DNA from 2 places in the Marinobacter halotolerans genome. Region 1 is predicted to be linked to the other one. Evidence: riboswitches for the same ligand, from Rfam matches in the RefSeq annotation. Region 1 holds a riboswitch; the other holds the start of a gene.

Region 1 (11,279 bases):
GGCGACCTGGGGCCTTAGCCTGATCATGCAGCAGGCCTACCGCTCTATCTTTGGCGCCCGGGAAGTGGGTGTGGACCTGCCGGAGTGGATGCTTGGTGCCTTCAATGTGACCGATCTGGTGCAACTGCCGATCAACGGTCTGTTCGTGATGATCATAGCGTTGTCGATCGCCGTTGGACTCTACCTGCTGATGTACCGCTCCAACTACGGCAAGAAAGTTCGTGCCGTGGTCCAGAACCGCCCCATGGCCGAGGCCGTGGGCATCAACAGTGCCGGTATTGACCGGGCAACCTTTGCTCTGGGCTGCGGCATCGCCGGTGTGGCAGGCGCGGCCTTCACCATGATCGGTTCCACCGGCCCTTCCTCCGGCCAGGCCTACATCGTCGACACCTTCCTGGTGGTGGTATTTGGCGGCGCGCAAAGCCTGATCGGCACCATTGTGTCGGCCTTCGGCATCTCCCAGGCCCAGTCCACCATGGAATTCTTCCTCAGTGGGTCCATGGCCAAGGTTCTCACCCTGTTGGTGGTCATCGGCATTCTGATGCTGCGTCCGGAAGGACTCATGGCCCTCAAGGTCCGTCGCTAGGAGATTGTGATGAAAACGTCATCCCCAATGAAATGGCTTGGCTCCCGCGAGGGACTGTATTACCTGGGATTGGCAGCGTTGCTGGTTATCGTACTGCCGCTGATCCTGGATCCGTTCCGCCTGAACATGGTGGGCAAGTATCTGACCTACGCCTTTGTCGCGATCGGACTGGTGATGTGCTGGGGTAAAGCCGGCATCCTGAGTCTGGGGCAGGGCGTGTTCTTCGGCCTCGGCGGTTATTGCATGGCCATGTTCCTGAAGCTGGAGGCCTCCACGCCGGAGGCCACCGCCATCCAGTCCACGCCGGGCATCCCGGACTTCATGGACTGGAACCAGCTGACCGCCTTGCCCTGGTTCTGGGAACCGTTCCACAGCTTCTCGTTCACGCTGCTGGCGGTGATCGGTGTGCCTATGTTGTTGGCGTTTGTCATCGGCCTGGCCATGTTCACCCGGCGGGTGGGTGGCGTTTACTTCGCCATCATTACCCAGGCCATAGCCGCCGTCCTGACCATCCTGATCATCGGGCAGCAGGGCTTCACCGGCGGCGTCAACGGCATTACCGATTTGCAGACCCTGAAGGGCTGGGACATCCGCACCGATGAAGCCAGAACCACGCTCTACTTTATCTGTGTGGCCATGCTGTTCCTGTGCCTGTTCGTGGCGCGCTTTGTCCAGAACAGCAAGCTGGGTCGCATTTTGGTGGCGATGAATGCCCAGGAGACAAGGGTGCGGTTCTCCGGCTATGACGTGGCGGCGTTCAAGATCTTTGTGTTCTGCCTGGCCGCGGCCTTTGCCGGCATCGGCGGCGCCATGTTCACCCTGATCGTGGGCTTCATGTCGCCTTCCTTCATCGGCATCGTCGCCTCCATCGAAATGGTCATCTTCTGTGCCCTGGGTGGCCGGTTGTCGATCCTTGGCGCCGTCTACGGTGCGCTGCTTGTCAACGCGGCCAAGAGCGGGTTTTCCGAATCCTTCCCGGAACTCTGGCCCTTCGCCATGGGCGCCCTGTTCATCGGTGTGGTGCTGGCGTTCCCCAACGGTATGGCCGGGCTTTACCAGACCTATGTCATGCCCCTGGAAGACAAAATCTTCAGGCGCAAAAAGGTTGAAGCCGCCCCTGTGGCGGAACCCGAGGCTGCCAGCCCGAAAGCTGAAAAGACCGACGATTACGATCCGATGATGGACAACTACAGCCCGGAGAAATCGTGATGAGCACACCAAAAAGCAAAAAAGGCGACTTTCTGCTGGCGGTCGAGGGTCTGACCGTGTCGTTCGACGGCTTCAAGGCCGTGGATGACCTGTCCTTCTACCTCGACCCAAAGGAAATCCGGGTCATCATCGGCCCCAACGGCGCGGGTAAAACCACGGTACTGGACCTGATCTGCGGCAAGACCCGGGCCACCACCGGCTCCATCAAGTTTGCCGGCAAGGAGCTGACGAAGCTCAAGGAACACCAGATCGTGCATTCGGGCGTGGGCCGGAAATTCCAGACTCCGTCGGTGTTCGAGGACCTGACCGTGTTTGAAAACCTGGAGGTGTCCTACCCCAGGGGACACAGCGTGATGGGTGCTCTGGCCTTCAAGCGGGACGCCACCGTGATTGCCGCCGTGGAGGAGGTGGCGGCGACCATCTTCCTCACGGATGCGCTGAACGAATCGGCGGCGTCCCTGAGCCATGGCCAGAAACAGTGGCTGGAAATCGGCATGCTGCTTATCCAGAAACCGGATCTGCTGATGCTGGATGAGCCAGTTGCCGGCATGTCGGTGACGGAGCGGAAGAAAACTGCCGAGCTTCTGAGGGTGATCACCAAAGACCATACGGTACTGGTGATCGAGCATGACATGCAGTTTGTCGGCGACATCGCCGACCGGGTCACCGTCATGCATCAGGGCAAGGTTTTGTCGGAGGGGTCCATCGAGCACGTGAAGGCGGACCCGAAAGTCATCGAAGTCTACCTGGGGCACTGATCATGCTGAGCATCAAACATCACTCGGTGGCCTATGGCCAAAGCACCATTATCGATGATCTGAATATCGACGTGGCGAAAAACGAAATTGTCGCGGTGGTCGGCCGCAACGGCATGGGCAAGACCACATTGATGAAATCCCTGGTGGGCATGACGCCCACCAGGGGCGGTGAAGTCTCACTGGACGGCGCTTACATTTCAGGGATGAAGAGTTTCCAGCGGGTTCGGGCCGGTATCGGCTTTGTGCCCCAGGGGCGGATGATCTTTCCCACCCTGACGGTGCGGGAGAACATCGAAACCGCCCTGGCGGCGGTGGGTGAAAAGAAAGTGCCGGAGGATCTGTACGACCTGTTCCCGGTACTCAAAGAAATGCAGAGCCGTCGTGGCGGCAACCTGTCCGGAGGCCAGCAGCAACAGCTGGCAATTGCCCGCGCACTGGCTACTCGGCCGAAGGTGTTGCTGCTGGACGAACCGACCGAGGGCATACAGCCCAACATCATCAAGGAAATTGCCAAGACCCTGCGGAAAATTCGCGATGAGCGGGGGTTGTCGATTGTGGTGTCGGAGCAGGTACTGAGCTTTGTGATGGATGCGGCGGACCGGATTCTGGTGATCGAGAAAGGCACGATTGTGCACGAGGAGAACCGGGCCGATGCGGATCAGGACAAAATTGCCAGTTATCTGGCGGTGTGATCGATTAAGCAACCGGGAGACAGACAATGAGACACGGTGATATTTCCAGCAGTAACGATACCGTCGGCGTGGCGGTGGTGAACTACAAGATGCCGCGGCTGCATACCAAAGCCGAGGTGTTGGACAACGCCCGTAACATTGCAGAAATGATCAAGGGCATGAAGGTAGGCCTGCCGGGTATGGACCTGGTGGTGTTTCCGGAATACAGCACCATGGGCATCATGTATGACAACGAGGAAATGATGGCCACGGCGGCCACGGTTCCCGGCGACGAGACGGCCATCTTCTCCGCCGCCTGCCGTGAGGCCAATACCTGGGGCATTTTCTCGCTGACCGGCGAGCGCCACGAGGACCACCCGAACAAGGCGCCGTATAACACGCTGATCCTGATCAACAACGAGGGCGAGATTGTTCAGAAGTACCGCAAGTGCGTGCCATGGTGCCCCATTGAGGGCTGGTATCCCGGCGACAGCACTTACGTGACCGAAGGCCCGAAGGGCATGAAGATCAGTCTGATTATCTGCGACGACGGCAACTACCCGGAAATCTGGCGGGACTGCGCCATGAAGGGGGCGGAGCTGATTGTGCGCTGCCAGGGCTATATGTACCCGGCCAAGGAGCAGCAGATCATGATGTCCAAAACCATGGCCTGGGCCAACAACTGCTATGTGGCCGTGGCCAACGCGTCCGGTTTTGACGGGGTCTATTCTTACTTCGGCCACTCGGCGGTGATCGGCTTTGATGGCCGGACTCTGGGAGAGTGTGGCGAGGAAGATATGGGCATCCAGTACGCCCAGCTTTCCGTGAGCCAGATTCGCGATGCCCGCAAGAATGACCAGTCCCAGAACCATCTGTTCAAGCTGTTGCACCGTGGCTATACCGGCGTGCATGCCTCCGGAGACGGTGACAAGGGTGTGGCGGAATGCCCGTTCGATTTCTACCGCACCTGGGTAATGGATGCCGAAAAGGCCCAGGCAGCCGTGGAGGCCATGACCCGCAAGACCATCGGCACCGCCGAGTGCCCGGTGGGCGAGCTGCCGTTTGACGGCAAGGAAAAATCCGCAGGGGCCTGAGCCCGGGAGGCCTTCGTGCCGTTTATCAATGAACGGCTCGACGCCAATCGGGAATCCATTGAAAAGGACCGGGCCGCTTCAGGCCCGGTCCGTGTTTCCCGGTTTCGCTTTGAGCCAGATGCCGTTATGTCCCGCCTGCGGGAACAGATCGTTGGCCAGCCCGAGGCGCTGACCGCCATGGAAGCCATGCTGGTGCGGGTAAAAGCCGATATCGGCGAGGAAAACCGGCCGCTGGCGGTGCACCTGTTTCTGGGTCCCACCGGCGTGGGTAAGACCGAAACCGTGCGTCTGATCGCCGAGGCCATCGCCGGAAACCGCGATGGGGTGTGTCGAATTGACATGAACACCCTGGCCCAGGAGCACTACGCCGCCGCACTCACCGGTGCCCCGCCGGGTTATGTCGGCAGTAAGGAAGGCCATAGCCTGTTCGACCCGGACAAGGTTCAGGGTTCGTTCAGCAAGCCCGGCATCGTGCTTTTCGACGAGATCGAGAAAGCCAGCAAGGAAGTGGTCCGCATCCTGCTGAACGTGCTGGATACCGGCCGACTGGTGTTTCCCTCCGGCAACCGCGAAATCGATTTTCGCAACACGCTTATCTTCATGACCAGCAATGCTGGCGCGCTGGACGCTGAAGCCTATCACCACCGCTACCAGCATGGCTGGCGGCGCTGGCTTGGGCTCCGGCCGGGTAATGGCCAGGTCCTTCGCGATTCCGCCCTGCGGCGACACTTTGATCCGGAATTCCTGAATCGCATCGACCAGATCCTGACCTTCAACAACCTGACGGACAACTGGCTGGAGGCGCTGCTGGACATAGAGCTGGCCGGACTCAACAAACGCTTGGCCCGCAAGCAGGCCGAGCTGACCCTGTCGCCCGAATTGCGCGCTGAGCTCTGCCACGGCTACGACAGCCGCTACGGCGCCCGGGAAATGCTTCGCGCCTTCCGCCAGCGGCTGGAACCGGCTGTGGCACGGGCGTTACTGGCATTCCCCGAAAGCCGGCAATTCGAAGCGGACGTGCACAACAAAGAGGTCACCGTGCACCAATACGTCGAATGACGTAGGCACCGGGGGTATTTCGCGAATACACCGCCGGGGCCGGATTTCGGATAGTAGGGGCGTACCTAAAAATGTAGGCCAATAACTAGGAGCCCCCTGCCATGGCTGAAACCATTATCAAGATCGACCTGAACAAGTCCGCTTACGAGAACGCGTCCATCCATAACCGCTGGCACCCGGATATTCCCATGGTCGCCACCGTCAAACCGGGCGACGACTTCATCGTGGAGTGTTACGACTGGACCGGCGGCCAGATCAAGAACGACGACAACGCCGACGACGTGCGTGACGTGGATCTGAGCCAGGTGCACTTCCTGTCGGGCCCGATTGGCGTTGAGGGGGCCGAACCAGGCGACCTGCTGGAAGTGGACATCCTGGACATTGGCGCGTTCAAAGAAAGTCAGTGGGGCTTCAACGGCTTCTTCTCCAAGAAAAACGGCGGTGGCTTTCTGACCGAACATTTCCCGGAGGCCCAGAAAAGCATCTGGGACTTCAACGGAATGTTCACCAAATCCCGCCATATTCCCAACGTGGAATTTGCCGGCCTGATCCACCCGGGCCTGATCGGCTGTCTGCCTTCAAAGGACCTGCTGGATACCTGGAACAAGCGCGAAGCCGGCCTGGTAGCAACCGATCCGGAGCGTGTGCCGGAACTGGCGACCCTGCCGAACGGCGACACGGCTCACATGGGTAAAATGACCGGTGACGCCGCCAAAGCAGCCGGAGCCGAAGCGGCCCGCACGGTTCCGCCGCGCGAGCACGGCGGTAACTGCGACATCAAAGACCTGTCGCGTGGTTCCAAAGTGTATTTCCCGGTCTACGTGGACGGCGCTGGCCTGTCCGTGGGCGACCTGCACTTCAGTCAGGGCGACGGTGAAATCACCTTCTGTGGCGCCATCGAAATGGCGGGCTGGATTCACCTCCGGGTGAACCTGATCAAAGACGGTATCAAGAAGTACGGCATCAAGAACCCGGTGTTCAAACCCAGCCCCATCAAGCCACGTTACGACGACTACGTGATTTTTGAAGGTATCTCGGTTGATGAAGACGGCGGCCAGCACTATCTGGATGTGCACGTTGCCTATCGCCAGGCCTGCTTGAACGCCATCGAATACATGACCAAGTTTGGCTACACCAAGGCCCAGGCCTACGCCATCCTCGGTTGTGCGCCGGTGGAAGGTCACATCAGTGGCGTAGTGGATATCCCGAACGCCTGCGCCACCCTCTGGCTGCCGACGGATATCTTCGACTTCGACATCAACCCCTCGGCGGATGGACCGAAGAAGATGACCAGCGGTGCCATGGACGTACCCCTGTCCAAAGATAAGGAGTAATCATCATGCCCGTGTATGACTACAAGTGTCGCGACCATGGCCTGTTCAACACACTGGCAACCATGGCAGACAGCGCCAAGCCGGCGGCGTGCCCGACCTGCAACACGCTGTCGCCCAGAGTGATTGTGCTGCCGCCGCAAATTGCTGCCATGGACCCGGCAAAACGCGCCGCCCAGGACCGCAACGAGAAATCCCGGCACGAGCCGGTGTTCTCAACGGCGGACCAGCGGGCCAATGACAAAGACCACAACCGCGCCTGCGGCTGTGGTTCGGTGAAGCACGGTGCAGGGAAATCCATGCTGTTCTACACCGCCGACGGCAAAAAGATGTTCCCGTCCATGCGTCCCTGGATGATCAGCCACTGATCGGCCAGCGTTGAGTTAACACTGTCACGTGGTGATTGCCCCCCGGCTGATAACCGGGGGGCCTTTTTGTTTCCGCCTATACTGAAACACCCAATAGCGGAGGAAGCGTGATGGAGTTCGGATCTACAACACTGACAATGACGATACTGATGACACCGGATATGGCCAACTTTGCCGGCAACGTCCACGGTGGCAGCCTGCTGAAATCTCTCGACGAAGTGGCGTACGCCTGTGCCAGCCGTTATGCCGGTACCTATGCGGTCACCCTGTCGGTAGACCAGGTGATGTTCCGCCAACCCATTCACGTGGGAGAACTGGTCACCTTTCTGGCCAGTGTGAACTACACCGGGCGCACCTCTATGGAGGTGGGCATTAAAGTGATCACGGAAAATATCCGGGAAAAGCTGGTCAGACACACCAATAGCTGTTTTTTCACCATGGTGGCGGTTGATGAGAATGGCAAAGCCGTTGAGGTGCCGCCATTGAAACCAGAAACGGACCTGCAGATCCGGCGTTACGCCAATGGCGAGGAACGTCGGGCGATTCGGGTTGAGCTGAACGAACGCTATAAGGCGCTGCATGGATCCGAGGGTCCGTCGTGATCGACTGGACCTTTTCCTCCTGCCTTGTAGAATCTGCTATCCATGTATATAGTGTTTTCATCCTTGGTCAGATACCAGATGTAGTGATTATTTTGTAATCACGGTGAGCATGTTGGTATCGGGAATCCGGTGAGAATCCGGAACTGACGCGCAGCGGTATTGGGGAACGAGCGTGGCATCAAGACACTGGCGAAAGCCGGGAAGTCGCCACGCAAGGCAGAACTGTAAAGGTTCACGCCCCTGAGTCCGAAGACAGGCCATGGATACAACTGCACCTTCGCGTTTTAAAGGTGAGCAGATCGGACTCGTCACCATTGTCGGATTACGGCTTCGCCTAATCCGACCTACGGTGTTGCGTGGGCCCACCGTGGCACCTCCGATTCTCTCTGCATACGCGAAGGTTATGGAAAACAACGCGTATTCAGGAGAACACTATGTCCGCCTCTGCCCTGGCTGAAGCCAAGCCTGCCTCACCATCACACTCTCAATCCGAACCCCAGACCGACACCCTGCAAGTCATCAAACGTAACGGCGCACTGGTGGGTTTTGCCCCGTCCAAAATCAGCGTGGCCGTCACCAAGGCGTTTCTGGCCGTGGAAGGCGATTCCGCCGCCGGTTCCGCCCGCATTCACGATTCGGTGGAACGGGTCACCGGCCAGGTGGTCCAGGCCATCAGCCGCCGCCTGAAAGCCGGCGGCAAGGTGCACATCGAAGATATCCAGGATCAGGTGGAACTGGCACTGATGCGGGCGGAAGAACAGAAAGTCGCCCGTGCCTACGTGCTCTACCGGGAGGAACACGCCCGGGAACGGGCCCTGCACACGCCCGTGGAAGCCCACCCGACCCTGACCATCAAAAAGGCCAATGGCGAAGTGGCGCCGCTGGACCTGGGGCTGATGAAAGTGCAGGTAGAGCACGCCAGCCAGGGGCTGAACGATATCGACGGCGAATCCCTGGTAGAGGGCGCATTGCGCAACCTGTACGACGGCATTGCCGAGGAAGAAGTGCTGTCGGCCCTGATCATGACGGCCCGGGGCCGCATCGAACAGGAACCGGACTACAGCGCCGTGACCGCCCGCCTGCTGCTGGAACAGCTGCGCCTGGAAACCGCCACCGCCCTGGAACTGCCGCTTGCGATGCCACTGGCAGAGGTTTACCCGCTGGCGCTGAGCACCTTTATTCAACAGGGTATCGGGTACGAACTGCTGGACGAGGACATGGCAGGCTTTGATCTTGAGCGACTGGGTGCCGCCCTGAAACCGGAGCGGGACTACCAGTTCGGCTTCCTGGGCCTGCAGACTCTGTACGACCGTTATTTCATTAACTGGAAAGGCGACCGGCTGGAACTGCCCCAGGTGTTTTTCATGCGGGTGGCGATGGGCCTGGCGCTGAAAGAAGACGACCCCAACGCCCGTGCCATCGAGTTCTATGACCTGTTGTCGTCTTTCGATTACATGGCTTCGACGCCCACGCTGTTTAACAGCGGCACCCAGCATTCCCAGCTGTCATCCTGCTACCTCACCACGGTTCAGGACGACCTGGAAGATATTTACGGCGCCATTCGCGATAACGCGATGCTGTCCAAATGGGCTGGCGGACTGGGGAACGATTGGACTCCCGTCCGGGCCATGGGTTCCCATATCAAGGGTACCAACGGCAGCAGTCAGGGCGTGGTTCCGTTCCTGAAAGTGGTGAACGACACCGCAGTTGCCGTCAACCAGGGCGGCAAGCGCAAGGGTGCGGTCTGCGCCTACCTGGAAAGCTGGCACCTGGATATCGAAGAGTTCCTGGAGCTGCGCAAGAACACCGGCGACGAACGCCGCCGCACCCACGACATGAACACCGCCAACTGGGTACCGGACCTGCTGATCGAGCGCATGCGCGAGGATAATGACTGGACCCTGTTCTCCCCCAGCGATGTGCCGGACCTGCACGATCTGTACGGCAACGCCTTCCGGGAGCGCTACGAGCATTACGAGGCGCTGGCGGCGCAGGGCAAGATCGCTCTGTCCAAAAAGATCCCGGCCAAGCAGCTGTGGCGCAAGATGCTGACCGTGCTGTTTGAAACCGGCCACCCCTGGATTACCTTCAAGGACCCCTGCAACCTGCGCTCGCCTCAGCAGCACAGGGGCGTGGTGCACAGTTCAAACCTGTGCACGGAAATAACCCTGAACACCAGCGCCGACGAAATCGCCGTGTGCAACCTGGGCTCCATCAACCTGGCGGCCCATATCCGTGACGGCGAGCTGGATGTGCAGCGCCTGGAACGCACAGTGAACACCGCCGTACGGATGCTTGATAACGTGGTGGACATTAACTATTACGCCGTGCCTCAGGCAAAGAACTCCAACTTCAAACACCGCCCGGTGGGCCTCGGGCTGATGGGCTTCCAGGACGCGCTCTATCAACTGAACCTGCCCTACACCAGCCCGGAGGCAGTGGAGTTTGCCGACCTGTCCATGGAGCAGATCAGCTACTTCGCCATACGCGCGTCGGCTACCCTGGCGGGGGAGCGTGGTGCCTACGAAAGCTATGAAGGATCCCTGTGGCATCAGGGCATTCTGCCCATCGACTCCATCAACCTGCTGAAAGAAAGCCGGCGCGAGGGCAACCTGTCCGTCAACACCGACAGCCGCCTGGACTGGACGCCCGTGCGGGAGCTGGTGGCGAAGAACGGCATGCGCAACAGCAACGTGATGGCCATCGCACCCACCGCCACCATTTCCAATATCATCGGCGTGGCCCAATCCATAGAGCCGGCGTACCAGAACCTGTTTGTGAAATCGAACCTGTCCGGCGAGTTCACGGTGGTGAATCCGTCACTGGTGCGGGATCTGAAAGCCGAAGGCCTGTGGGACAACGTGATGGTCAACGACCTGAAGTACTTCGACGGCAGTGTGCAGCAGATCGACCGCATCCCGACAGAGCTGAAAGCCCGCTACGCCACCGCCTTTGAAATCGACGCCCGCTGGCTGGTGGAAGCCGCTTCCCGGCGACAGAAGTGGCTGGACCAGGCCCAGAGCCTGAACCTCTACATGGCAGAACCCAGCGGTAAAAAACTGGATGCCCTGTACCAGCTGGCGTGGGAGCGCGGCCTGAAAACCACCTATTATCTGCGCTCGCTGGGGGCCACCGGTGCCGAGAAAACCGCCCCCGTTGCCGCGCCGCAGCCCCAGGTATGCAGCATCGACGAACCAGACTGCGAAGCCTGCCAATAATTGAGGAGACAAACCCATGCTCAACTGGGACGACGAACCAAACCCCCAAACCAGACCGGCGAACACAGAAGGCCCGGCCCCGGTCAACGTCGACGACAAACGCGTTATCAACGGTGACACCGACATCAACCAGCTGGCGCCGTTCAAGTACCCCTGGGCCTGGGAGTACTTCATGAATGCCAACAAGAACCACTGGACCCCGCTGGATGTGAACATGGCCCAGGACGTCCACGACTACCACCACCGCCTGAACCCGGCGGAAAAGCACGTCTATGAAAACGTCCTGGCCTATCTGACCACCTCCGACATCCTGGCCATGCGCAACATTGGCCTGGCGGTGATGGAAAAAATGAGCGCCCCGGAACTGCAGATCTACCAGGCCC
Region 2 (11,279 bases), 370 kb from region 1:
GTAGCATAAGAATCAGAGCCGGAACGGGATTGGCCGTCGGGGAAATATCCCCCATCAGCCAGTAGAGCATGCCGGGCAGCTGCCTGGCCGGGCTCATCGCCAGAATCAGGGCAATCAACGCGCCCCAGCCCGCCGCTACCACCACACCGGTCAGCAACAGTCGGGAAGGCGTCCAGCTTCCGGTGCCATGGGCAATACCAAATACCAGAAAGGTGGCCAGCAGGGCACCGGCAAACGCCGAACCAGACACCACAGCCCCGGCAACACCCGCCATCATGGCAAGCAGGGCACCCACGGCCGCGCCGCCGGACAGTCCAAGAACGTAGGGATCGGCCAGCGGGTTTCTGAGCAGAACCTGCATCAGCGCTCCGGCAACCGCCAGTAAACCGCCGGTGGCAAACGCCGTCAGCGTTCTTGGAAGGCGCAACTCCAGCAGAACCGTTTGCTGTATGGGCGTACCGGAACCCGTCAGCACGGCAAAGGTATCCGACGGCGAAATCGAGGCACTGCCAACACTGATCGACAGCGCCATACTCAGCAGGCCAATAACCCCAAGAACCACCAGTGCCCGGCTATAGGTCTGCACGGGCCTGCTCCAGAACCTGGCAAAGCTCTTCGGCACCTTCAAGCATACGGAAGGTGGGTCGCTGAATCAGCGAGGGGGACACCAGGAACAGGTTATCCACCGCCACGGCTTTCAATTCAGGATAGCCCCGCCACCGTTCCAGCCAGCGACGGTCATCAGGCCCCTTGCCACCCGTAATAATGACCTCGGGATTGGCCGCCAGCACCGCCTCGGTGCTCAGCCGCGGTACCAGGCGAGGCAAATCGCCGAAGACGTTATCACCGCCACACAGCGATATCGCCCGGCCAATCAGCTCCTGATCGTTAATGGTCATCAAAGGCTCGTGCCATACCTGATAGAACACCCTGACAGGCGCAACGTCCTGGTAACGCTTCTGCAGCCCGGCGATGCCTGAAAGAAAGGCCGAGGCCCGCCTGAAGCCGGCCTCTTGATGGCCTGTGAGAACCGCAAGGCGCTCCACGGCACTGGCAATATCCGCAAAAGTGCGAGGCTGTAGCCAGAAAACCGGGATTCCCAGTTCCTCGATTCTTGCCAGCTGGGCTCTGGAATTGCCGTCAGTCCACGCCACCACCAGATCAGGCCTCAGGGTAATAATGGCCTCCAGATCCAGCCGGTTGCTGTCGCCTACCTGCGGGAGCTCATCCGCTTCCGGCGGATAATCGCTCCAGGCGCTGACCGCTTTTACCTGCCCCCCGGCACCGGCCGAAAACAACAGCTCGGTGGCGCCGGGGGAAAGGGAGATGACCCGTTCGGCAGGTTGGTCCAGGCAAACGGATCTGCTCAGGTCATCTTCAACACAAACTGCCTGTGCGGCCCTGGCAATCAGTGACAGAAGAATGACCATCATGATGCCGATCAGGCTGACAGCAAGTCGCCAACAGGAAGAGGAAAAGTAGCGGATTAGGAACACCCTCTGGTATCACCGTGCAAATTCATATCGTACCGAAAGAAACGCCGTGCGCCCGGCAACAATAAAGTCGTTGTTGTTGAAATCCTTTACAGTAGCGTATTTGTTATCCAGTACGTTATCCACGGTCAGATAGGCATGCCAGTCCTTTGCAAATTCTTTACTGACACGCAGGTCCCAGACCCCGTAACCAGGTATCCGCTGACGGCCAACACCGAATACATCATCGTAGCGGTGGCTTTCAGCACGAACAGTGGTGCCGAAACCCCAGGTGCCCAGCTGTTTGTCCAGGCCCAGTCTCGCAGTGCGTTCTGCACGGCGGGCAAGCTGACGGCTTGTCTCCTTGTTCTCGAAGTTGCCCACCGACACTGCGGCCCTCAGAGACCAGCCATTGTTTTCCCAGCCACTGCTTAGCTCAACGCCACGTAGCCTGGCTTCAGGCACGCTGCCTGCTTGATTCTGAGAAGGCAGCGAAAGATCCTCAACGTCGCTCTGGTAAACGGCCAGGTCCCAGAACCACTGGTCATATCGGCCTTCAATGCCCGCCTCGTAACTAATGGCCTCCTCCGGCTCCAGGGTCGGATCTCCGAAACCCGGAAAATAAAGGTCGTTAAACGAAGGCGCCTTGAAAGAGGTGCCCGTGTTGGCGCGGACCCGATAGTTGGCGCTCAGGGCATACCCAACACCTACGCCCCAGGTTGTCTGATTGCCGTAGGCTTCATTGTCATCGTTGCGAAGGCTCAAATGCAGGTCAGCAGGACCGAAATTGAGCAGTGCCTGGCCAAAATAGGCTTCATTGGAGCGGCTGCTTTCCTCGTAGGCCGTCGTGCTTTCGACCTGGTCCACCGTATATTCTGCGCCCAGCACAAACTCATGGGTACCAGCTGTCAGCCAGTTCTCCAGTCGCGAATTACGAGTCCGAGTATCAAAAACACCGGGAAACGAGCTGAATACTTCCAACTCATCGCGGGCTTCAGACAAATGCAAAGAGGAGCGCCAGTGACTGGTTATCGGCACCTCAATGCCGCCGCCAACCGTCTGGAACCTGAAATCCTGGTCACCACCTTCATACTCTGAATTACCCACGGCGCTGAGGGAACTGAAACCAACCTCAACACCGTTACTGAACTCATGCCTGGCGCTGGCGACCCCGGACATGTTGTCGTATCCCTTGTCTTCTCCACCCTCAATAACCGGGGCGCCGTCGGTCCGGAAATAGTTGGCAGCAATATTGACGCTGGTTTGATCGGTCACCGATGAAAACCCTGCGCCGTATTGTTGGGTGTCCAGATTGCCGCCACCTGCTTCCACCCAACCGCTTTCCCCGCGCTCCCGAGGCGTCGTAAATGCCTGGACAACGCCGCCCACCGCATCAGCGCCGTAGAGGCTACTGCGACCACCACGAACAATCTCTACACGCTTCAGCAGCTGTGGCGGGAGATACTGCCAGGCCGGCCCGCCGACCGTGGCCGAGCGGATACGAACACCATCTACCAGCAGCACTGTGGCGTCAGACGCCTGTCCGCGCATAAAAACGCTTGTCTGTTTGCCGAAGGAACCGTTACCGGACACAGAAACTCCCGGTTGCGACTCAAGCAATTCAGAAAATTCTTTCGGTTGCTGTTCACGGATATCTTCTGCAGAAATAACCGTAACAGAGGAAAGGCTTTCGCCCACAGTTCTGGGCCCCAGAGTCGCCGTCACGACGATCGGATCAAGCTCTGCCGCCTGGTCCGACTCATCGGCAAGGGCTGAGGGAAGACTGAAGACTGAAATCGAGGCGCCAGCCCACAGAAGACAGGCAAGGGGTCTGTAAACATTCATAATTCTTACTCACTGCAGAACCACACGCACCCGCGTGGTCGATTCAAGGCTGCTGCGAGAGGAGAAGACTATGAATTTGCCCTAACAGGGCCAAAAAACGTCTCGGGAAGGCGGGCGGAGGGTGGCAGATGCAAAAATGCAGACGACAGGCCGGTTCACCCACCTCCGCTGCCCTCCGCAGCGTCTGGTGTGTCAACAGGCCGGTCTCCGGGCTTGTGAGCGGGCGAGTGGAACCCTGGGCGATCGCCTTCCCATGCTTCGGCACAGTGGCGCATTCGATCGCTTTTAACTCATTTACCGTTGCGGGGGCAGCGCCGGATTTACACCGGCTTCCCGTTTCACTCCCGAGCAGCTTTGCACGGCAGCACCTGAAAACGAGCGCAAAGGCTACCAACCGCTCTGTGGCTGGTCAATTGATTTTGGCGGCGTCAACCTTGGGGTAAGAGCCCACTGGATGGAACCCCACCCCGCACCACTGCTATATTGGCAGAATCATGCCTAACGCTGAACCGGTGCAAAAAGGAACAATGCCATGCAGGCCGAGCTGATCGACATCCGTAATCACATGATGCAGCACGCACCATTTGATGACCTGCCAGAGGAAATGCTCGATCGGGTGGTCTCCGGTATCGAAGTGTCCTATTTCCGCGCAGGCACCGACATTCTCGAATTCGGTCAGAACAATAACTACCTCTATTACATCCGCAGCGGCGCGGTGGAGATCTTCCGCCGCTCCGGTGAGCTCTATAACCGGGTAACCGAGGGTGAGATCTTCGGGCAGTTCGGGCTGATGATGAATCGCACTGTCCGATTTCCGGCCCGGGCCATTGAAGATACGCTGGTTTACCTTATTCCCTTTGAGCTGTTCCAGTATCTCTGCGAGAACGATGAGTTCACGGATTTTGTCGAGATTGAGGACAGATCCCGGCTAAGGTCGGCCGTTTCCCGGCGTGAAAAATCCAACCAGCTGATGACCGCCCGGGTCACCCGCCTGATCGGCCGGGCAGCGGTCACCGCGCCCAACACGGTTCGGCTTCAGGAAGCGGCCCGGATCATGACTGAGCAGGGTGTGTCGGCCCTGCCACTGATGGACGAAAGCGGCGACAAACCCGTGCTTTGCGGCATCGTGACGGATCGGGATCTGCGCACCCGGGCCTTGAGCAAGGCCCTGCCATCGGAAACACCCATCAGTGAAATCATGAGTACCGGCATCACCACCACCAAATCCACGGCGTTTATTTTCGAAGCCATGCTGACCATGCTGCACAACAACGTGCACCATCTGCCGGTAATGGACGGTGATACCGTGCGCGGTGTGATTGCCCTGTCCGATATCATCAAACACGAATCCCAGAACAGTCTCTATCTGGTCAGCAACATTTACCACCAGAAGGACGTCAAAGGCCTGAAGCGCCTGAGTAAAGACGTGCCGGACACCTTCGTTCGAATGGTAAACGAGGATGCCAACTCCCACATGATTGGCAGCGCTATCGCCGGCATCGGACGCAGTTTCAGCCAGCGCCTGCTGGAGTTGGGCGAGGAGAAGCTGGGGCCGCCGCCGGTGCCCTACTGCTTCATGGCACTGGGTTCAATGGCCCGGGACGAACAGCTGGTAGTGACCGACCAGGACAACGCCATGGTGCTGTCGGATGAGTTTGTCCCGGAAGAGCATGACGAGTACTTCAAGGCCCTGGCGAAGTTTGTCAGTGACGGCCTGGCCGAATGCGGGTACAGCTACTGCACCGGCGACATCATGGCCACCAATAACAAGTGGCGTCAGCCGCTGAAAGTGTGGAAGGACTACTTCGCGGACTGGATCGATAACCCCAAGGCAGAAGCGCTGCTGAACAGCAACATTTTCTTCGATCTGGATGGCATCCACGGGGAAACCGGGTTCACCGATGAGTTGCAGGGATTCGTTGCCAGCCGAGCCAGCAAGAACCCGCGGTTCCTCGCCATGATGGCCCGTAACGCCCTTGGCCGCACCCCACCGCTGGGGTTTTTCCGTCAGTTTGTGATGGAAGAGGACGGCCAGCACAACAAGACGTTCAACCTGAAACGCCGGGGCACGGCGCCCATGTCGGATCTGATACGCATCCACGCCTTGGCCTGCGGCTCCAAAGCCCAGAACACCTTCAACCGGCTCAAGGCGATCGGCGATACCGAGCTGATTCCCGAGGATGGAGTCGGCAACCTGAGGGATGCCTTCGAGTTCATCGCCATTGTGCGTATCCGCCATCAGGCGCTGGCTATCGAGGCAGGCAAGGAGCCCGATAACAATGTGCGCCCGGAAGATCTGTCACCCTTCGAACGCAGCCACCTGAAAGACGCGTTTCAGGTGCTCAGCCAGGCTCAGAAGTTCCTGCGGTTCCGCTACAACGCGGGGGCGGTTCGCAATGTCTGAAGGGATAGACACCACGAATGAAACCGATGGGCAAAAAGCCGCCTCTGACTGGCCGGCACGCTTCGAAACTCTTGCCCAGGAGGCAAAAGACCAGCGCCTGAAGCGGTTCTATGAGGCGGGATGTGTGTCCGCGGACACACCCATGGAAGAGGTGCCGATGGTGGCGGTGGATTTCGAGACCACCGGTCTGGACCCGAACCACAATTCCATCGTCAGTATCGGGGTTGTACCGTTCGACCTGAATCATATCCAGCTGTCAGGCGCCAGGCATTGGCTGGTAAAACCGCCGCTTCCTCTACATCAGACTTCGGTCACCATTCACGGTATCACCCACAGTGACATCGATAAGGCGCCTGACCTGGACGAGGTACTTGAGGAGGTTCTGGACAGCCTGAAAGGCCGGATTCCCGTGGTTCATTACCGGGCCATCGAACGGCCTTTTATGAATGTGGCGGTCCACTGGCGCACCGGCGAAGGTATCGACTTTCCGCTGCTTGATACCATGGCGATCGAGGCCTTTCTGAATCCGAATCGTCAGCCGACGCTGCTGCAGAAACTGAGAGGCAGGAAACCGGTATCCATCCGCCTTTCTGACAGCCGCGTCCGATACCGGTTGCCCCACTACCCGTCCCACAACGCTCTGGTGGACGCCTTGGCGACGGCGGAATTGCTGATGGCCCAAATCCGGCACCACTTTTCGCCAGAGACCCCGATCGGCGATCTCTGGCTCTAATCTCTGACTCTAAGGTGTCCGGGCCTTAGCTGTTCCCTTTCACATCATCGATATACTCGCCGTACCCACGCTCTTCCATCTCCTCCAGGGGAATGAAATCCAGTGCGGCCGAGTTCATGCAATAGCGCAGGCCGGTCGGTGCCGGACCGTCATTGAACACGTGGCCCAGGTGCGAATCCGCATAGCGGCTGCGAATCTCGGTGCGGGACATAAAGAAAGAATTATCTTCCTTTTCCACCACCATATCGGGCTCGATCGGCTTGGTGAAACTCGGCCAGCCGGTGTTGGATTTGTACTTGTCTGCCGATGAGAAGAGCGGCTCGCCAGAAACCACGTCGACATACAGACCCGGTCGTTTGTTGTCGTAGTACTGATTGTCATAGGCAGGCTCTGTGCCGTCTTCCTGGGTGACGTAGTACTCCATGTCCGACAGCATCTTCTTCAGAGCTTTCTTGTCGGGCATGGTGAAGGTCTCAGGGTTGAAGCCCTGACTGTCATTGCTGGAGGACTGAGAACCCATCGAAGACTGGGATTTCATATCAGTCTCGGGGCGGTACTTGGAGTAATCCACTTTCTGATCGTCACCCCAGACCTTTTCAATGAACTGATAGCGACCTGAATTGAAGGTATAAACGTTGTACCGCACCGGATTTTTCTTGTAGTAGTCCTGGTGGTACTTCTCTGCTGGGTAGAATTTTTCAAACGGCACGATCTCAATGGCCACCGGCTTGTCGTAACGGCCTGAGGCCTCCAGCTGAGCTACGGACTCTTCGGCCAGCCGCTTTTCTTCCTGGTTGTGGTAGAAGATCGCTGGACGATACTGTCGCCCACGGTCAACATACTGGCCCTTGGTATCAGTAGGGTTGGCAGTACGCCACAGTGTCTGCAGCAGGCCTTCATAGGTGATCTTGGTGGGGTCGTAATAGACCTGCACCGCTTCGGTGTGCCCGGTCTGGCCACCGGCTACCTGCTGGTAAGTGGGATTGGCTTCTTCACCACCGGCGTAACCCGACACGGCTTCAACCACCCCGGGCGCCTTTTGTTCAAATGCCTCTTCCACACACCAGAAGCAGCCACCGGCAAAGGTAGCCACTTCCAGGCTCGGATCTTTCGGAGCATATTCGGTGTCCGCCTCATCAGCGGCACCCACCTGCAATCCGGTCAGCCCAATGATGGCTGCCAGGGTGCCCAATAACAGATAGCGTTTCATAACCAGACCTCTTGCGTTGTATACCTGTGAACAGCCTGAGCTTTACTGACTAAACAGCCTGAGCTGTACTGATTGTTTAGTCTGCATCAAACGTGTCACAACAGCTTCTTGCATTAATTACGTTTCTATAACGCCGGAGGGATCATTCCGGATGCATCCGTAGTGCCCGATACCGGTAGCCGGATACAGAAGCAGGCGCCGCCTTCGTCGGCGTTCTCGGCACGGATGTTTCCGCCCTGAAGGCTCATTATTCGCCGCGCTATGGCCAGCCCCAGCCCTGCGTGGCCCGCTTCACCCGTGCCCTGGCCCCGGTAGAAGGGCTCAAATATATGAGGCAGATCCTGCGCCGGAATGCCAGGGCCGCTGTCGCGGACACAGACCTCCGGCAGGCCATCGGCATCAGCGAAGCCGATGGTGATCCGCCCACCCTCCGGGGTATAGGTAATGGCATTACCGATCAGGTTGTCCAGCACCCGCTCGGTCATGGCCAGATCCGCAAAGGCCAGCGGAATCTGCGGATTGCCAGTGACCTGCAAAGCCACAGATTTTTTGCCAGCCTCAGGGCTGTGCTTGTGAACCACATCGTGCACCAGCTCGGCCAGCGGAAAAGGCTCCGGCATCGGCTGTTTCTCTCTTGCTTCGAGGGCAGCCAGTTCAAAAAGTTCATCCACCAGTCGGCTCAGTCGCTGACCCTCCTGCAGGGCTATCTGCAGAAAACGCGCCTGCTCTTCATCACTCAGACGGTCACGGCGCAGCTTCAGCGTCTCGATGTACCCCTGCATGGAAGCCAGGGGCGTGCGTAGATCGTGGGACACCTGAGCCACAAGCTGACGACGCTGGGCGTCCTTGTCTTTGAGCTGGTCAATCTGGCTGGCGATACGCCGGGCCATTTCGTCAAAGGTCGCCCCCAGATAGTCGATCTCGTCCTTCACCACCGGTCGCTGGCTGAGCCAGGTCTTCTCCGGGCGCTGGCTCATGTCACCGGCCTCGAAGTCTTCTACCAGCCCGGTCAGCAGGGTCAGCCGCCGGGTCAGCAGCCTGAATACCACCAGCCCCGCAATCATCACCACCACCAGGCTGATCAGCAGAGCCCAGGCGCTGAGCCCGATCAGTTGGCCGCCCCGGGCCATGGTTTCCGCGGCATCGTATTCTTCACCCCGCAGTACCACATACAGATAGCCCTCGGGCTTGTCGGCCGAAGGTACCGGGGTCACCGAAAATACCTTTTGACGCTGGTGACTGCGGGGGTCGTCCCCCAGCACCGGATATTCCCCCATGTCCGCAAGCAGCCTGCGGACAGGCGCCAGCGAAACCCTGTTGCGTTTGATCTTTCCCGGCTCCGCCGAGTACGAAAGGATAGTGCCGTCGAGATCCAGCAAGTAGATCTCGATACTGGGGTTGATCGTCATATAGAGCGAGAAAAGCTCTTTCAGCGCGCTTCGGTCCAGTTCGCCGCCGCTCACCAGGTTGCGATCCGCCACCAGGTTGCTGGCCAGATCGCGATGAATCTCCTGGTTTACCGAGGCGTTGTATTCTTTCAGGGAATAGATGGTAATAAAGGCGTAGAGCAGACCAACCAGCAACAGTAGCAGAAACAGCCCCAGCGCAAGGCGGGTGTAGAGGGTTTTCAGCATGGACTACTCCCGGAAGCGATAGCCCACACCCCAGACCGTTTCGATGAATTCCGGCTGGGCGGGGTCGGTTTCGATTTTGCCACGCAACCGGTTGATGTGGGTGTTTACCGTGTGCTCGTAGCCCTCGTGGTTGTAACCCCACACCTTGTCCAGCAACTGCACCCGGCTGAACACGCGCCCCGGCTGACTGGCGAAATGCCAAAGCAGGTCGAATTCCCGGGCGGTCAGTTCCACTTCCTCATCCCGGACAAACACCCGTCGCCGGGCGGGATCCATTTTCAGACCGGGCACCACCAGCTCGGTTTCCTCATCCTGGTTTTCTTTTGCCCCGGCCATGGCGTCAACCCTGCGGAACAGTGCTTTTACGCGGGCAGACAACTCCGCAACACTGAAGGGCTTGGTGAGATAATCGTCCGCTCCCATTTCCAGCCCCAGCACCCGGTCCAGCTCCGTGCTCTTGGCCGTCAGCATCAGCACGGGTACATAGCCGGCACCGCCACGAATCTCACGACACACCGAAAGCCCGTCCAGTCCCGGCAGCATCAGATCCAGAATCACCAGATCAATGCCGCCTTCACGGAAACGGGCCAGCCCGGTGTCGCCCCGGTCACACAGAACAGGCGTCATGCCCAGATCGGCAACCTGCATTCGCACCAGGTCGCCGATGCTGGAATTATCTTCTATGATCAGAATCGTTCTTGTCATTTGGCCATGCTGTCTTCTTTCATCATACCGTCTTCCTTCATGCTGCCCTGCATGCCGTCCTTTTTCATGCCTTCCTTTTTCATAGTTCCGTGCATGTCGTCATTCATCATGCCTTTGTCCTTCATACCGTCGCCCATGGCGCCGGACATGTCATCTTTTTTCATCTTGTGAGCAGACATGGACGATTCTGCATCGTGCTTCATCATGCCGTCGTCCTTGGCCATTTCGTCGGCGTGGGTGACACCCGACATCAGACCAAGCATCAGGACTGCCGCTACCATCTTTAGATTCATCATTCTATTCTCCATCAATCTGTCTGAAACCCTGAGGGCCTGGCATGCCAATCTGGCAGGCCTGGAATCGATGATGAACACTGACACTCACAGCGGTGTCACGGCAGCCTAAAGAGTCTATACCGCAAACATCACAATTCCATCACGGCTCTCAAATGGCAGAAGCCTTGCACTGCCGTTAAACTGGCAAACACACCCGAACAACACCACCGGCACCTGCTGGCAGGAGAAAACGATGACCACTTCACCCTGGAATGATCTGCTGGGTTTTGAAAGCCAGTTGGCCGACGACGAGCGCCAAGTCCGCGACAGCATTAAGGCGTTTTGCGACAAGAGGCTTATGCCCGGCATTCTTCAAGCCAACCGCGAGGGGTCTTTCGACCGGCAGATATTCAACGACATGGGCAGTCTGGGTATGCTTGGCGCCACACTGCCGGAAACCTACGGTGGACCCGGCCTCAGCCACGTCTGCTATGGCCTGATCGCCCGCGAGGTGGAGCGGGTGGATTCCGCCTATCGCTCTGCGCTCAGTGTGCAGTCGTCCCTCGTTATCCATCCCATCCACGCCTTTGCCGGGGAGGCGCTGAAACAGCGGCTTCTGCCTAGACTGGCTTCCGGCGAACTGGTGGGCAGTTTTGGTCTGACCGAGCCTGACCACGGGTCTGATCCGGGCAGCATGGTCACCCACGCCAAAGCAGTGGACGGCGGCTATCTCGTCAGCGGGGCAAAAACCTGGATTACCAACGCCCCGATTGCCGATGTTTTCGTGGTCTGGGCAAAACTGGACGGAACCGTCACCGGGTTTGTTCTGGAGCGGGGCATGGACGGGCTGGAAACGCCCAGGATTGACGGCAAATTCTCTCTGCGCGCCTCCGAAACCGGCTCCATCTTCATGGACGGGGTGTTTGTGCCAGCAGAAAACCGGCTGGACGTCGAAGGCCTGAAAGGGCCATTCAGCTGCCTGAACAAGGCCCGCTACGGCA

Evidence for each region. A riboswitch is a leader RNA that binds a small molecule or an ion and turns the genes downstream of it on or off. The one in region 1 is predicted to bind cobalamin.
Region 2: another riboswitch for cobalamin. It lies ahead of FPL19_RS08525 (TonB-dependent receptor domain-containing protein); the one in region 1 lies ahead of FPL19_RS06905 (ribonucleoside-diphosphate reductase subunit alpha).

What each region holds. Positions count from the first base shown of each region.
Region 1 covers NZ_VMHP01000001.1:1,465,339-1,476,617, reverse strand. The annotation lists gene urtB (urea ABC transporter permease subunit UrtB) at 1-586, shown strand, start outside; gene urtC (urea ABC transporter permease subunit UrtC) at 596-1,795, shown strand; gene urtD (urea ABC transporter ATP-binding protein UrtD) at 1,795-2,553, shown strand; gene urtE (urea ABC transporter ATP-binding subunit UrtE) at 2,556-3,245, shown strand; gene FPL19_RS06930 (aliphatic amidase) at 3,272-4,318, shown strand; gene FPL19_RS06925 (AAA family ATPase) at 4,334-5,377, shown strand; gene fmdA (formamidase) at 5,479-6,711, shown strand; gene FPL19_RS06915 (zinc ribbon domain-containing protein) at 6,717-7,076, shown strand; gene FPL19_RS06910 (acyl-CoA thioesterase) at 7,187-7,678, shown strand; cobalamin riboswitch at 7,763-7,954, shown strand; gene FPL19_RS06905 (ribonucleoside-diphosphate reductase subunit alpha) at 8,113-10,896, shown strand; gene FPL19_RS06900 (ribonucleotide-diphosphate reductase subunit beta) at 10,913-11,279, shown strand, end outside.
Region 2 covers NZ_VMHP01000001.1:1,836,201-1,847,479, reverse strand. The annotation lists gene FPL19_RS08535 (FecCD family ABC transporter permease) at 1-532, opposite strand, end outside; gene FPL19_RS08530 (cobalamin-binding protein) at 573-1,433, opposite strand; gene FPL19_RS08525 (TonB-dependent receptor domain-containing protein) at 1,506-3,317, opposite strand; cobalamin riboswitch at 3,499-3,704, opposite strand; gene FPL19_RS08520 (putative nucleotidyltransferase substrate binding domain-containing protein) at 3,850-5,721, shown strand; gene FPL19_RS08515 (3'-5' exonuclease) at 5,714-6,454, shown strand; gene msrB (peptide-methionine (R)-S-oxide reductase MsrB) at 6,480-7,664, opposite strand; gene FPL19_RS08505 (sensor histidine kinase) at 7,790-9,298, opposite strand; gene FPL19_RS08500 (response regulator transcription factor) at 9,302-10,003, opposite strand; gene FPL19_RS08495 (pentapeptide MXKDX repeat protein) at 10,000-10,299, opposite strand; gene FPL19_RS08490 (acyl-CoA dehydrogenase) at 10,532-11,279, shown strand, end outside.